DNA from 2 places in the Falsiroseomonas sp. E2-1-a20 genome. Region 2 is predicted to be linked to the other one. Evidence: predicted binding sites of a transcription regulator. Region 2 holds the regulator's gene; the other holds the start of a gene.

Region 1 (6,977 bases), on a different contig from region 2:
GGCGCTGGCGGCGGCCGGTGGCGGAGCGGGTTTCTGTCGGGGTGGCGAAGCCAGCCGCGGTTCCACCGGCCGGCTGATGCCGGGCCTTTCAAAGTCTCTGCGCTGGAAATCGCTCGGCAAGCTGCTGCTGCTGGCCGGCGGGCTGCTGGCGGCAGGCGCGCTGTTCCGCAGCTTCGATGGGATACCCGGCACCGGCTGGGTGGACCGTGACATCCGCGGCGAAGGGCTGTGGGGGGAGCTGGTCTTCGTCCTGGTGGGCGCGGCGCTGACGGCGGTGGGCGCGCCGCGGCAGAGCGTGGTGTTCCTGGGCGGCTATGGGTTCGGCACGGTGCTCGGCATCCTGCTCGGCCTGCTGGCGCAGTTGCTGGGGTGCGCCGCGAGCTATGGCTGGGCGCGGCTGCTCGGGCGGCGCTGGGCGGAAAAGCGCATGTCCGGCCGCTTCGGGCACCGGCTGCGGCCGCTGCGCGATGCGCTGGTGCAGAGCCCGTTCCAGGCGACGCTGGCGCTGCGGCTGCTGCCGGTGGGCAACAACCTGGCGCTGAACCTGCTGGCCGGGATGGCGGGGCTGGCGGCCTGGCCGTTCCTGGCCGGCTCGGCGCTCGGCTACCTGCCGCAGACCGTGGTCTTCGCGCTGCTGGGCAAGGGGATCCGGGTGGAGGGGGCGTGGCAGCTTGGCCTGGCGGCGGCGCTGCTGCTGGTGTCATTCGGGCTCGGGCTGTGGTTGCTGCGGCGGCATCGGGCGGCGCGGGCGATGGATGGCGATCCGGATTGATCTGGAATTTGTTCCTATTTCGTGGTAGTCGCACCTTCGATCGGAAGGAGCCGCGGCATGGAACAGGTGGTTTGGACGCCCGGCAGCTTTCTTCTCAAGGTCATCGATCCGGCGCTGGTGGCGCTGGCGCTGGACCCGCCGGCGGCGCGGCGGGCCGTGGGGCAGTTGCTGCTGGGAACGGCATTGCAGGAAAGCCTGCTGCGGCACCTGCGGCAGCTGCCGAACCGGGACGGCTCGCGCGGGCCGGCGCTGGGCTACTTCCAGATGGAGCCTGCGACCCACGACGACATTTGGAAAACCTTCCTGGCCTTCCGCCCGCCGCTGGCCGCGCGGATGCGGATGCTGGCGGGGCTGCCGAAGGGGCAGCCGGAGCCTGAGACCCTGCTGCGCGACCCGGTCTATGCCGCGGCGATGGCGCGCCTGCGCTATCGCCGCGCGCCGGGCCGGCTTCCGGCCGCCGGCGACGTCGCCGGCATGGCCGCCTACTGGAAGCGGCACTACAACACGCCGCTCGGCCGCGGCCAGCCAGCGGAGTTCGCGGCCAGGCTGGCGCGCGTCCTCCCCGGGATCAGTGCAGAATGAACTGGCCGTTGGCGTAGCGCAGTTCCGCCGGGCGGATCAGCGCCGCGGAGGCGACGCGGACGGAATGCAGCGGGCCCTCGATCTCGCGCTGCCAGAAGGCGAGGAACTGGCCGAGCGCCGGGAATTTCGGCGCAAGGTCGTGCTTCTGCCAGATGAAGGTCTGCAACAGGCCGGGATGGTCCGGCATGTGGTACAGGATCTCGGCCGTGGTGAGACGCCAGTCCGGCGGCGGGGCGGCCAATGGGGTGCGTGCGAAGCGTTCGAGGCCACTGAGTTCCATCGTGCTCCTTCCTGGCCCATCCGGGCCTCTCGCCATACCGGCCTGACGTGGCCGGCAAGGCAGCATCGCATGAGGGAACCAGCAGGTTGCAAGAAAAACCTTCACAAACAAGCGCTTAGCACTCGCACTCCGAGAGTGCTGCCGATACTTGACGCGAATGGAGGTCTGGCCTACATCGCTGGCACTCCTCTGGGGGGAGTGCTAGCGGGTGCCAATCGGGTCCGCTGGCCGTGAAATCTCCGGAAGAGCTTGCCATCTTTTGGAAGCGACAGGAGAAGTCCATGGGCTTTCGTCCACTGCATGACCGCGTTCTCGTCCGCCGCGTGACGGCCGAAGAGAAGAGCAAGGGCGGCATCATCATCCCCGACACCGCCAAGGAGAAGCCGCAGGAAGGGGAAGTCATCTCCGTCGGCTCCGGCACCCTGAACGACAAGGGCGAGCTCCGCGCGCTCGACGTCAAGGCCGGCGACCGCATCCTGTTCGGCAAGTGGTCGGGCACCGAAGTGAAGCTCGATGGCGAGGAGCTCCTTATCATGAAGGAGTCCGACATCATGGGCATCCTCGACACCCCTTCCGTGGCGAAGGCGGCCTGAGCCCGCTGGGCGGCGGCGCGGCAATCCGCGCCACGCCGCCCACCGGCCACCCGCACCTTCGCCTGGTCTCCTCAACGGAACGATAGGGAATAGAATTACATGGCAGCGAAAGACGTTAAGTTCGGCGCCTCGGCGCGCGAGCGCATGATCCGTGGCGTGGACATCCTGGCCGACGCCGTGAAGGTGACGCTGGGCCCCAAGGGCCGCAACGTGGTCCTCGACAAGTCCTTCGGCGCCCCGCGCATCACCAAGGACGGTGTGACGGTCGCCAAGGAAATCGAGCTGGCAGACAAGTTCGAGAACATGGGCGCGCAGATGGTGCGCGAAGTGGCCTCGAAGACCAACGACACGGCCGGTGACGGCACGACCACCGCGACGGTGCTGGCCCAGGCCATCATCCGCGAGGGCGCCAAGGCCGTGGCCGCCGGCATGAACCCGATGGACCTGAAGCGCGGCATCGACAAGGCCGTGACGCAGATCGTCGCCGAGCTCGAGACCAAGACGAAGAAGATCACCACCTCCGCCGAAGTGGCGCAGGTCGGCACGCTCTCCGCCAATGGCGAGAACGAGATCGGCGAGATGATCGCCAAGGCGATGGAGAAGGTCGGCAACGAGGGTGTCATCACCGTCGAGGAAGCCAAGTCCATCCAGACCGAACTCGACGTCGTCGAGGGCATGCAGTTCGACCGCGGCTACGTCTCCCCGTACTTCATCACGAATGCGGAGAAGATGATCGCGGAGATGGAGAACCCCTACCTCCTCATCTTCGAGAAGAAGCTGTCCCAGCTGCAGCCGATGCTGCCGCTGCTCGAGGCCGTCGTGCAGTCCGGTCGCCCGCTGGTGATCGTGGCCGAGGACGTCGAGGGCGAGGCTCTGGCCACCCTGGTCGTGAACAAGCTGCGCGGTGGCCTGAAGATCGCCGCCGTCAAGGCGCCGGGCTTCGGTGATCGCCGCAAGGCGATGCTGGAAGACATCGCGATCCTGACCGGTGGCCAGGTGATTTCCGAAGACCTCGGCATCAAGCTCGAGAACGTGACGCTCGCCATGCTCGGCCGCGCCAAGCTCGTGAAGATCGAGAAGGAAAACACCACGATCGTCGACGGCGCCGGCGAGAAGACCGAGATCCAGGGCCGCTGCGAGCAGATCAAGGCGCAGATCGAGGAGACCACCTCGGACTACGACCGCGAGAAGCTGCAGGAGCGCCTGGCGAAGCTGGCCGGTGGCGTCGCCGTCATCCGCGTCGGCGGCTCGACCGAGGTCGAGGTGAAGGAGCGCAAGGATCGCGTCGACGACGCGCTGCATGCGACCCGCGCCGCGGTCCAGGAAGGCATCGTGCCGGGCGGCGGGACCGCGCTGCTGCGCGCCTCCACCAACCTGCACACCCTGAAGGGTGCGAACAGCGACGAGCAGGTCGGCATCGAGATCGTTCGGCGCGCCATCCAGGCGCCGCTGAAGCAGATCGCCGAGAACGCCGGCAAGGACGGCGCCGTGGTGGCCGGTGAGGTGCTGCGTACCGATACCTACGAGTTCGGCTACGACGCCCAGAAGGACGAGTACAAGAACCTGGTGGAAGCCGGCATCATCGACCCGACCAAGGTCGTGCGCACGGCGCTGCAGGATGCGGCCTCGGTCGCGTCCCTGCTGATCACCACCGAAGCCATGGTGGCCGAGCGTCCGGCGAAGGCTCCGGCCGGCGGCGGCGGTGGCGGCGGCGGCATGGGCGGCATGGGCGGCGACATGGATTTCTGATCTTCGGATCAGTCATCACGCTGAACGGAAAGGAGGCGGGCCGCAGGGTCCGCCTCTTTTTTGTGCGTTGGGATACAATTCTGACAAGGGCGTGACCGCCACGTCATGGCTTTGACAGCGGATATACGGCTGCCCATGCTGCCCTTGTCATCGCGTACCGGCTTGCCTCGCCGTGCCTCCCGGACCATGCCCCGGGCCGCCTCCAGGTTCCGCCGCCGCATGGCCTGCCTGGGCGATGGTCGCCCAGGCCTGCTCGTCCAGGGAAGGAGCCCGGCTCGCATGGCGACTGGCACCGTGAAGTGGTTCAACGCGACGAAGGGCTTCGGCTTCATCGTCCCGCAGGATGGCGGGAAGGACGTTTTCGTCCACATCACCGCCGTGCAGAAGGCCGGCCTGCAAGGCCTCAACGAGGGCCAGCAGGTGTCCTATGAGGTTGCGATGGAACGCGGCAAGGCAGCGGCCATCAACCTGCGGCCGTTGTGACAGGGCGGGCGGGGCAACACCCCGCCCGTTCCGTTTCACGCGTCGTCGTAGATGATGTTGATGGCGCCCAGTTCGCGCAGGTGCGCCTCGGCCGCCTGGCGGGTCGCCTCATCCGGTGCGCGCAGACCGATCAGCGCGCCATTGGTCGGCGGCGGCCGGGTTTCCTCACCGGGGGTGTTGGAGACGGCGGCGGCCACGGCCTCGCCAGCGAGGCCCGTTCCGGCCCCTGCCGCCGCGGCGGCCGCGACCGCCGGTAGCAGCGCGCCACCCGTCGCGATCACCAGGCCCGCGGCACCCATGGCGGTGGCCGCCATCGCGGTGCCGACGCCAAGCTGACGGCGGTTGCGCAGGTCCGCTTCCTCCGGGTGCTCGTCCGGCGGGTTCAGCGGCGTGTCGGTTTCCGTGGTGGCGGGCGGGGTCGTCGGGTCGTCCCGCTTGGCGCCTTCCGCGCGCAGCATCGCGGCCGCGCGGTCGCGCGCGGCATCGTCGGCGAACTCACCCCACACCACGGGCACCGCCTTGGCGGCATCCTGGCCCTGTCCGGTCCACTGGCTGCTGTCCACCGTGATGGCCATGGCGGAATCCTCCGTTAAGTTGCGTCAGGCGGAGAACGCCCTCCGCCGCCGATTGTTCCGAGAAAGGATGCCGCGTGTTCGACCTGCCCGCGCTGGAGGAGGCCGCAAGGCTGGTCCACGCCGTGTTTCCGCCGACGCCGCAATTCGCCTGGCCGCTGCTCGCCGCGCGCACCGGGGCGGAGGTCTGGGTGAAGCACGAGAACCACACGCCGACCGGCGCCTTCAAGGTGCGTGGCGGGCTCGTGTTCATGGAGCGGCTGAAGCGGGAGAGGCCGCAGGTTCCGGGCATCATCTCCGCCACGCGGGGCAACCACGGACAGTCGCTGGCCTATGCGGGCGCGCGGCTCGGCGTGGCGGTGACCATCGTCGTGCCGGTCGGCAACAGCGTCGAGAAGAACGCGGCGATGCGCGCGCAGGGCGCCCGGCTGGTGGAACACGGCGCCGATTTCGACGCGGCGCGGGAGGAGGCGATGCGCCTGGCGGCGGTGGAGGGGCTGGAATTCGCCCCCTCCTTCGCACCGGACCTGGTGCGCGGCGTCGCCACCTACGCGCTGGAACTTTTCCGGGCGGCACCGCCGCTGGATGCGCTGTATGTGCCGATCGGGCTCGGCTCGGGCATCTGCGGCTGCATCATGGCGCGCGACCTGCTGGGCCTGCCGACCGAGATCATCGGCGTGCAGAGCACCGGCGCCGATTCCTACGCCCGCAGCGTCGCCGCCGGACGGGTGGTGACGACGGAACGGGCGGAGACCAGGGCGGATGGCATGGCGACGCGGGTGCCGGATGCCGGCGCGTTGGCCATCATCGCGAAGGGTGCCGCGCGGATCGTGACGGTGACGGATGACGAGATCGCGGCGGCGATCCGCGCCTATTGGCAGGACACGCACAACCTGGCGGAAGGTGCCGGCGCGGCACCGCTGGCGGCGCTGATGCAGGAACGCGGCCGCATGGCGGGGAAGCGCGTCGCGACCATCCTGTGCGGCGGCAATATCGACCTTGATCTGTTCCGGGACTGGGTGCTGGCGCCATGAGCGAACATCTGCTGCTGCGCAACTGCCGCCCGATGGGTGGCGCGGCCGTCGATATCCTGGTCGTGGGGGACACGATTTCCACGATCGGTCCGGGGCTGGCGGCGCCCGATGGGGCCATGCTTGAGGACGGGCAGGGCCTGCTGGCGCTGCCCGCCTTCGTCGAGGGGCACACCCATCTCGACAAGTCCCGCTGGGGCATGGGCTGGTGGACCAACGAGGTCGGGCCGCTTCTGATCGACCGGATCGAATCGGAACGCGCCGCGCGCCGCCACGGCTTCGACCCTGCGCGGCAATCCGCGCGGCTGGCGGAGCAGTTCCTGGCGCGTGGCACCACCCGCATCCGCAGCTTCGCCGATGTGGACACCGAGATCGGCACCACCCATTGCGACGCGCTGGTGGCGCTGCGGGAGGCGCTGCGCGGGCGGATGGACATCCAGGTGGTGGCGTTTCCGCAATCCGGCCTGCTGGTGCGGCCGGGAACGCTGGACTTGCTGGAACAGGCGCTGCGGAACGGGGCGGATATCGTCGGCGGGCTCGATCCCTCCGGCATCGACCGCGATCCGAAGGGGCATCTGGATGCCGTTTTCGGCCTGGCGGAGAAGCACGGCAAGCCGCTGGACATCCACCTGCATGAGCCGGGGGAGCTGGGGGCCTTCGCGCTGGAATTGACCGTCGAGCGGACGCTGGCCCTGGGGATGCAGGGACGGGTCGTGGTCAGCCACGGCTTCTGCCTGGGCGATGTGGCGCGGGCGCCGGCCCTGTATGCGGCGCTGGCGGAGGCGGGCATCGCCATCGCCACCACCGCGCCACCCTCCCGCGCCGTGCCATCCATACGGTCGGTGCGTGCGGCGGGTGGCAGGATCTTCGCCGGGAATGACGGCATCCGCGACACCTGGACCCCCTACAACATGC
Region 2 (6,977 bases):
TCGGGCAATTGCCGCGCCAGGATGGCGGCCAGGCGGTCCGGCGTCATCCCGCCGCGCCCGAGCACGCGCGCGCGCTGCACCCGGGCGGGGGCGGAGACCACCAGCACCAGGTCCACCCGGTCCTCGCCCTCGGTTTCCAGCAGCAGGGGAATATCCAGCACCGCCAGACGCTCGCCCCGCCGGCGGCAGGCCTTCAGGAAGGCTTCCTCCGCACGGCGGACCAGCGGGTGGACGATCCGTTCCAGCCGCCGCAGCGCCGCCGGGTCGCCCAGCACCCGGCTGCGCAGCGCCTCCCGGTCCACCCGCCCCGCGCGCGTCGTGCCGGGAAACGCGGCCTCGATCGGCGCGACCGCCGCGCCGCCGCGGCCCTGCAGGGCATGCACGGCGGCATCCGCGTCGAAGACCGGCACGCGCAGGCGGCGGAAGGTGTTCGCGGCGGTGGACTTGCCCATGCCGATGCTGCCGGTCAGGCCGATGATCCTCATTTCGGCAGCAGGTCATGCGCCACGAAGGCGCGCAGCTCCGCATCCACCCGGGGCGCCACACCGAACCATTCGGTGAAGCCGGGCCGCGCCTGGTGCAGCAGCATGCCGAGGCCGTCCACCGCCCGCAGCCCAAGCGCGCGGGCCTGCGCCAGCAGCGGGGTCTCCAGCGGCACATAGACCATGTCCGCCACCACCGCGCCCAAGGGACCCCGATCGGCCAGCGGCGCCAGGTCGATCTCCAGCGGCGGCTCCCCCTGCATGCCCATGGAAGTGCCGTTCACCAGCAGCGCCGCATCCCGCAGCAAAGGCTGGTCGCTGACCGCGACCGCCCCCCCGAGATCCCGCGCCAGCGCCTCCGCCCGCGCCACCGTCCGGTTGACCAGCACCAGTTTCGGGCAGCCGGCATCGAGCAGCGCCGCGGCGACGGACCGCACCGCACCACCCGCGCCGAGGATGACTGCCGGCCCGTCCGAGGCCCGCCAGCCCGGTGCCTGTTCCCGGATGGATTCGAGGAAGCCGTAGCCATCCGTGCTGGTGCCCTCGATCCGGCCGTCAGTTCGGAAGAACAGCGTGTTCACCGACCCCGCCCGCTGCCCGACCGCATCCACCGCGTCGCACAGCGCATAGGCCGCTTCCTTGTGCGGGATCGTCACATTGACCCCGGCGAAGCCAAGCCGGGACAGGGCGCGCACGGCTTCGGCAAAATGCTCCGGCCGCACAGGCAGCGGCAGGTAGGCGCCGTCGATGCCGTGCCGGTCCAGCCAGAAGCCGTGCAGGCGGGGGGATCGCGAATGCGCCACCGGCCAGCCGAGCACGCCGGCCTTCAACGCTTTGCCGCTCAAGATCTGCATCGGGCGAAGTGACTCCGGCCGCGGGCCGCCGTCAACGCCCCCCTTCCAAGCAGGCGCCGGCAATGCGACAGGAGGGGCAATCAGGAGAACCCGACCATGGTGCGCAGCCTCAAGGTGGCGGTCCAGATGGACCCGATCGCCTCGGTCAACATCGACGCCGACAGCACCTTCACCATGATGATGGAGGCGCAGTCGCGCGGCCATGCCCTGTGGCACTACCATGTCCGCGACCTGGCGCTGCTCGGCGGGCGGGTGCTGGCGCAGGCGGAGACGGTGGAGGTGCGGCGGGAGAAGGGCCGCCACTTCACCCTCGGCCCGAAGCAGGAGATCGACCTGGGCCAGGTGGACGTGGTGCTGATGCGCCAGGACCCGCCCTTCGACATGGCCTACATCACCGCGACCCACATCCTGGAGCACATCCACCCGAAGACCCTGGTGGTGAACGACCCGGCCAGCGTCCGCAACGCGCCGGAGAAGCTCTACGTCACCCACTTCCCCGATCTGATGCCCGAAACCCTGGTGACGGCCGATGTCGGGCAGATCCGGAAATTCCGGCAGAAGCACGGCGACATCATCATCAAGCCGCTGTTCGGCAATGGCGGCGCCGGCGTCTTCCACCTGCGCCCCGAAGACCCCAACATGAACGCCCTGGTCGAGATGTTCACCGAGCGGTCGCGGGAGCCGCTGGTGATCCAGAAATACGTCCCCGCGGTGCGGGAGGGTGACAAGCGCATCATCCTGGTGGACGGCGTCGCCATGGGCGCCATCAACCGCGTGCCGGCGGCCGGCGAGGCGCGCAGCAACATGCATGTCGGCGGCACGCCCATGCAGACCACGCTGACCGACCGCGAGCGCGAGATCTGCGCGGCCATCGGGCCGGAGTTGCGGGCGCGCGGCATGATCTTCGTCGGCATCGACGTGATCGGCGGCTACCTGACCGAGATCAACGTGACCTCCCCCACCGGCCTGCAGGAGATCGCCCGCTTCGACGGCATCCACCTGGAACGCGCCCTGTGGGACGCCATCGAGGCCAAGGTCGGCGCCTGAAACGTCCTGAAACCGCGGTGACGCGGACCCGGCCGTAGCCTCCCTGCCGGGAGGATACGGAGATGGGCGACTACAGGACGGATTTCGACGCGCGCATCGGCGGGCTGGGGCTGAAGTATTTCAGCCCCGGCGAATTGCTGGCGCGGACCTCGGCCAAGAACAAGTTCGGCACGGCGAACAGCAAGCCGCCGGAGCGGCTGTGGGACAACATCATCCCCACCATCCTGATACTGGATGCGCTGCGGGAGCATCTCGGCAAGTCGATCAACCTGGTCAGCATCTACCGCAGCGAAGCCTACAACCAGGCCTCCAGCGACAAATCCACCGGCTACACCGGCCGCGCCAGGACCAGCCAGCACATGGCCTTCAGCGCCATCGACTTCAAAGTCGCCGGCATGCCCTGCACCGATGTCGAGAAGATCCTGAAGGAATGGAGCAACAGCGGGAGGATGTTCCACTCCCCTGTGATGTTCGAACGGAAGGCGGAGAAGGTGAAGGCCGGCACCATCCCGTTCGGAGAACTGCCCCGCACCTGGCGGGTCTGGCCGCTCGGCGTGTGGTTCGCCTTCAAGGGCTACATCCACGCCTATCCCAGCGAAAACTTCACCCACATCGACACGCGCGGGCAGACCAGCAAGATGTCGGAGTGACTGCTGGTCTGCCCCACGGCGTGCCTCAGGTGGCGCGGCGGCCGATGACCATGCGGTAGATCGCCAGCACGATCACCGCGCCGACCACGGCGCCGATGAAGCCCGCGCCCTCCCCGGCACGATACCAGCCCACAGCCTGGCCGAGCCAGGTCGCCACCACGGCCCCGACGATCCCGAGCAGGATGGTGATGATGAACCCGCCGGGATCGCGCCCCGGCATGAGGAACTTCGCGAGCGCGCCCGCGAGGAAGCCGATGATGATCGTCCAGATGAAACCCACGTGCACTCTCCCTGCCCCAATGGCAATGTAAGCGCCGAAAACCCTCGCGGTTCCCGATCTATCTGCCGCAGACCATTCGCGGCCGCGCGCCCGCCCCCGGCGGGATCACCAGCCGCGCCCGGCGCCCCGGCGGGCACAGCCCCGCCACCGTCCGCGCCGGCAGGGCGGCGCCGCGGGCGACGCGGACCTTGGCGTGGTAGGCGAGCCCGCGCCCGGGCTCCATCGAATGATACTGCGCCACCGCCTCCGCCCAACTGCCGGTCCGCCCGCGCAGCTCCCGCAGGAAGCGCACGGCGTAGGCGACGTTGACCGGCGGGTCGAAGGCGCTAGCAAGGTCCGGGAAGGCCTCCGGGTGGTACACCAGGTTCACCTGCATGCAGCCGACATCGATGGACCGCCGGCCGGCCGTCCGCAGGGCCTGCACGGTCTCCACCGCCTCCGCCGCGGTTTCGGGGAAGATGCCCTCGCCGCCGGCGTTCAGCGCGAAGGGCCAGGGGGCGGTGCCGCCGCGTGGGCTGGCGCGGCCGCTTTCGACGCGGGCGATGGCCAGCAGCAGGCCGTCCGGGATGCCGCTGCGCGCCTCCGCCGCCGCGATGGCGCGGGCGCAGGCGGTCCAGGGGTCCGGTTGCGCGCGCGCGGCGAAGGGCCACAGCAGCAGGCACAGGACAATCAGGCGAAGCAGGGCCATGCCGCCACCTGCCGGGGCCATGCCGGTTGCGTCAACCTCGGATCGGGGTCGCCACCTGGGTCGTGAAGACGGCCAGCGCCTCCGGTGGCCCGGCCAGCAGCAGGGCTTCCCGATTTTCCGCCGGTACCTGCCCCTGGCCGATCATCCCCGCCCTCCCTGTTCGCCAGGCACATCAGACCGGGGGCGTTCCAACCACCGCATGGCAGGACCGTGTCGAAACCTTGCCGCAACGTGAAGCCACTTGATCTTGCAGGTCGGGCCGCCCGGCATGACCTATCGGTGGTCGCAAGGTTGACCCGCACCATCGCGGGCCCCTAGCGTCGCAATGAAATCTTCACGGACCGGATCACCATGGGTCCCATCACCAAGCCGCCGCGCCCCACGGGGGTGCCCAGCATGACCTTCGCCCACACGGCCATTCCCCTGCCGCCGGGGCTCGACGAGCGCAGTGCCGCGGTGCTGCGGGAGCTGGTGGAGACCTATGTCCAGACCGGCGAGCCGGTCGGCTCCCGCACCCTGTCGCGCCGCCTGCCGCATTCGCTGTCGCCTGCCACCATCCGCAACGTCATGGCGGACCTGGAGGAAGCCGGGCTGCTGTTCGCCCCGCACACCTCCGCCGGGCGACTGCCGACGGAACGCGGGCTGCGCCTGTTCGTCGACGGCCTGCTGCAATTCGGCGCGCTGCCGGAGGAGGAGCGCGACGCGATCGCCGCGCGCTGCGCCGCCGGCGGCCGGTCCTTGCAGGAGACGCTCGGCGAGGCCAGCCAGATGCTGTCCGGCCTGGCGGGCGCCGCGGGCCTGGTGGTGGCGCCGAAGCGGGAAGCCCCGGTGCGGCACATCGAGTTCGTGGCACTCGGCACCGGCCGCGCCCTGGTGGTGCTGGTCACCGCCGATGGCCAGGTTGAGAATCGCGTCATCGAGGTGCCGCTCGGCCTGCCGCCTTCCGCCCTGCAACAGGCCAGCAACTACCTGAACGCCCGCCTGTCCGGCCGCACGCTGGAAGAAACCCGCGGCACGGTGGCGGAGGAAATCTCCGCCAACCGCACCGCGCTGGACGCCCTGACCAACCAGGTGATCGAGGCCGGGCTCGGCACCTGGTCCGGCGGCGCGGGCGGGTCGCTGATCCTGCGTGGCCAGGCCAAGCTGTTGCAGAACCTCGGCCAGAACCTGGACTACGCCCAGCGCGTGCAGGAAATCCAGGCGCTGTTCGAACGCCTGGAGGCGCAGGAGACCATGCTGCGGCTGCTCGACCTGGCGCAGCGCGGGGAGGGGGTGCAGATCTTCATCGGCGCCGAGAGCGGGCTGTTCGACAGCGCCGGGCTTTCGATGGTGGTCTCGCCCTTCCGCAACGGGGCGGAACAGATCGTCGGCGCCATCGGGGTGATCGGGCCGACGCGGATCAACTACGGGCGGATCATCCCGGTGGTGGATTACACGGCGCGCGTGATCGGGCGGCTACTAGGCTAGGCTGCACGGCGCCGCCTTCCACGCTATATCAGCGGGAAGCAGGAGCACCCCGTGGTCCACATCACCTCCCCCGCCTTCAAGGCGAACGCCTCCCGCGCCCTGGCCGATGTTGGCCTGCAGAAGGCGCTTGACCGCAGCAAGGGCACCTCGCACGCCAAGCGGGCGGCGGCGGTGGCGGCGCTGCCGGAGTTCGAGCGGCTGCGCGACATCGGCCGGGACATCAAGAACCACACCCTGGCCAACCTGGACTTCTACCTGGAAGCCTATGCGGCGAAGGTGGAACGCGCCGGCGGCACCGTGCATTGGTGCTCCACCGCCGATGACGCCCGCGCCACCGTCCTGAAGATCTGCCGCGACAAGGGCGCTCGCACGGTCACCAAGGGCAAGTCGATGATCTCCGAGGAACTCGGCATCAACGACCACCTGGAAGCGCATGGCATCGAGCCGGTGGAAACCGACCTCGGTGAATACATCCTGCAGATTCGCAAGGAGCCGCCGAGCCACATCATCGGCCCGGCCTTCCATCTCAATCGCGAGGATTGGGAAAAGACATTCCGGGAGATCCACACGGAACTGCCGAAGGACCGTGTGTTCCATGAGCGCAGCGACATCATGGCGGAGGCCCGCACCAAGCTGCGTTCCCGCTTCCTCGCCGCCGATGTCGGCATCACCGGCGCCAACTTCCTGATCGCCGAGACCGGCAGCAACGTCATCGTCACCAACGAGGGCAATGGCGACCTGACGCAGACCCTGCCGAAGACGCACATCGTGCTCGCCAGCATCGAGAAGGTGGTGCCGACGCTGGAGGATGCGACCAGCCTTCTGCGGCTGCTCGCCCGTTCCGCCACCGGCCAGGATTTCTCCGTCTACACCACCTTCTCCACCGGCATCCGGCGCGAGGGCGACCTGGATGGGCCGGAGGACTACCACGTGGTCCTGATCGACAATGGCCGGTCCAACATGATCGGCACCGACTTCCAGGAAATGCTGCGCTGCATCCGCTGCGCCGCCTGCATGAACCACTGCCCGGTCTATGGCGTCGCCGGCGGGCATGCCTATGGCTGGGTCTATCCCGGCCCGATGGGCAGCGTGCTGACGCCGACGCTGATCGGCATCGACAAGGCCGGCAACCTGCCGAATGCCAGTACCTTCTGCGGCAAGTGCGAAAGCGTCTGTCCGGTGAAGATCCCGCTGCCGAAGCTGATGCGCCATTGGCGGGAACGCGAGTTCGAGCGGCACCTCTCGCCGCAATCCGTGCGCTCCGGCCTCGCCTTCTGGGCCTGGTTCGCGAAGCGGCCGGGGATGTACCGGATGGCCACGAAGCTCGGCATCGGCGCGCTGTCGCTGCTCGGCCGCGGCAAGGGCGCGTTCAGGTCGCTGCCGCTGGCCGGCGGCTGGACGGCGGGGCGGGACCTGCCGGCACCGGAACCCGGCGGCACCTTCATGGCCCGCTACCGCACCACCCGGCACGGGGCACGCCGCCGATGAACCGCCCACCCTACGAGCCCG

The links. Region 2 encodes HrcA, which represses chaperone genes, less so after heat shock. Its sites were predicted from a motif close to GTTNGCACTCNCNNNNNGNGAGTGCNAAC; they were not measured.
Region 1: groES (co-chaperone GroES) is a predicted target of HrcA. The motif match lies at 1,812-1,840, and genes of this name have one in related genera.

Annotation. Positions count from the first base shown of each region.
Region 1 covers NZ_JBHMFT010000001.1:24,031-31,007, forward strand. The annotation lists gene ACFHPP_RS00115 (glycosyltransferase family 2 protein) at 1-77, shown strand, start outside; gene ACFHPP_RS00120 (TVP38/TMEM64 family protein) at 77-772, shown strand; gene ACFHPP_RS00125 (hypothetical protein) at 830-1,354, shown strand; gene ACFHPP_RS00130 (usg protein) at 1,341-1,634, opposite strand; gene groES (co-chaperone GroES) at 1,916-2,227, shown strand; gene groL (chaperonin GroEL) at 2,327-3,976, shown strand; gene ACFHPP_RS00145 (cold-shock protein) at 4,256-4,459, shown strand; gene ACFHPP_RS00150 (hypothetical protein) at 4,495-5,034, opposite strand; gene ACFHPP_RS00155 (threonine dehydratase) at 5,109-6,065, shown strand; gene ACFHPP_RS00160 (amidohydrolase family protein) at 6,062-6,977, shown strand, end outside.
Region 2 covers NZ_JBHMFT010000015.1:70,927-77,903, reverse strand. The annotation lists gene coaE (dephospho-CoA kinase) at 1-485, opposite strand, end outside; gene ACFHPP_RS18515 (shikimate dehydrogenase) at 482-1,336, opposite strand; gene gshB (glutathione synthase) at 1,433-2,383, shown strand; gene ACFHPP_RS18505 (D-Ala-D-Ala carboxypeptidase family metallohydrolase) at 2,446-3,033, shown strand; gene ACFHPP_RS18500 (GlsB/YeaQ/YmgE family stress response membrane protein) at 3,059-3,313, opposite strand; gene ACFHPP_RS18495 (hypothetical protein) at 3,372-4,001, opposite strand; gene hrcA (heat-inducible transcriptional repressor HrcA) at 4,398-5,468, shown strand; gene ACFHPP_RS18485 (LutB/LldF family L-lactate oxidation iron-sulfur protein) at 5,520-6,956, shown strand; gene ACFHPP_RS18480 (hypothetical protein) at 6,953-6,977, shown strand, end outside.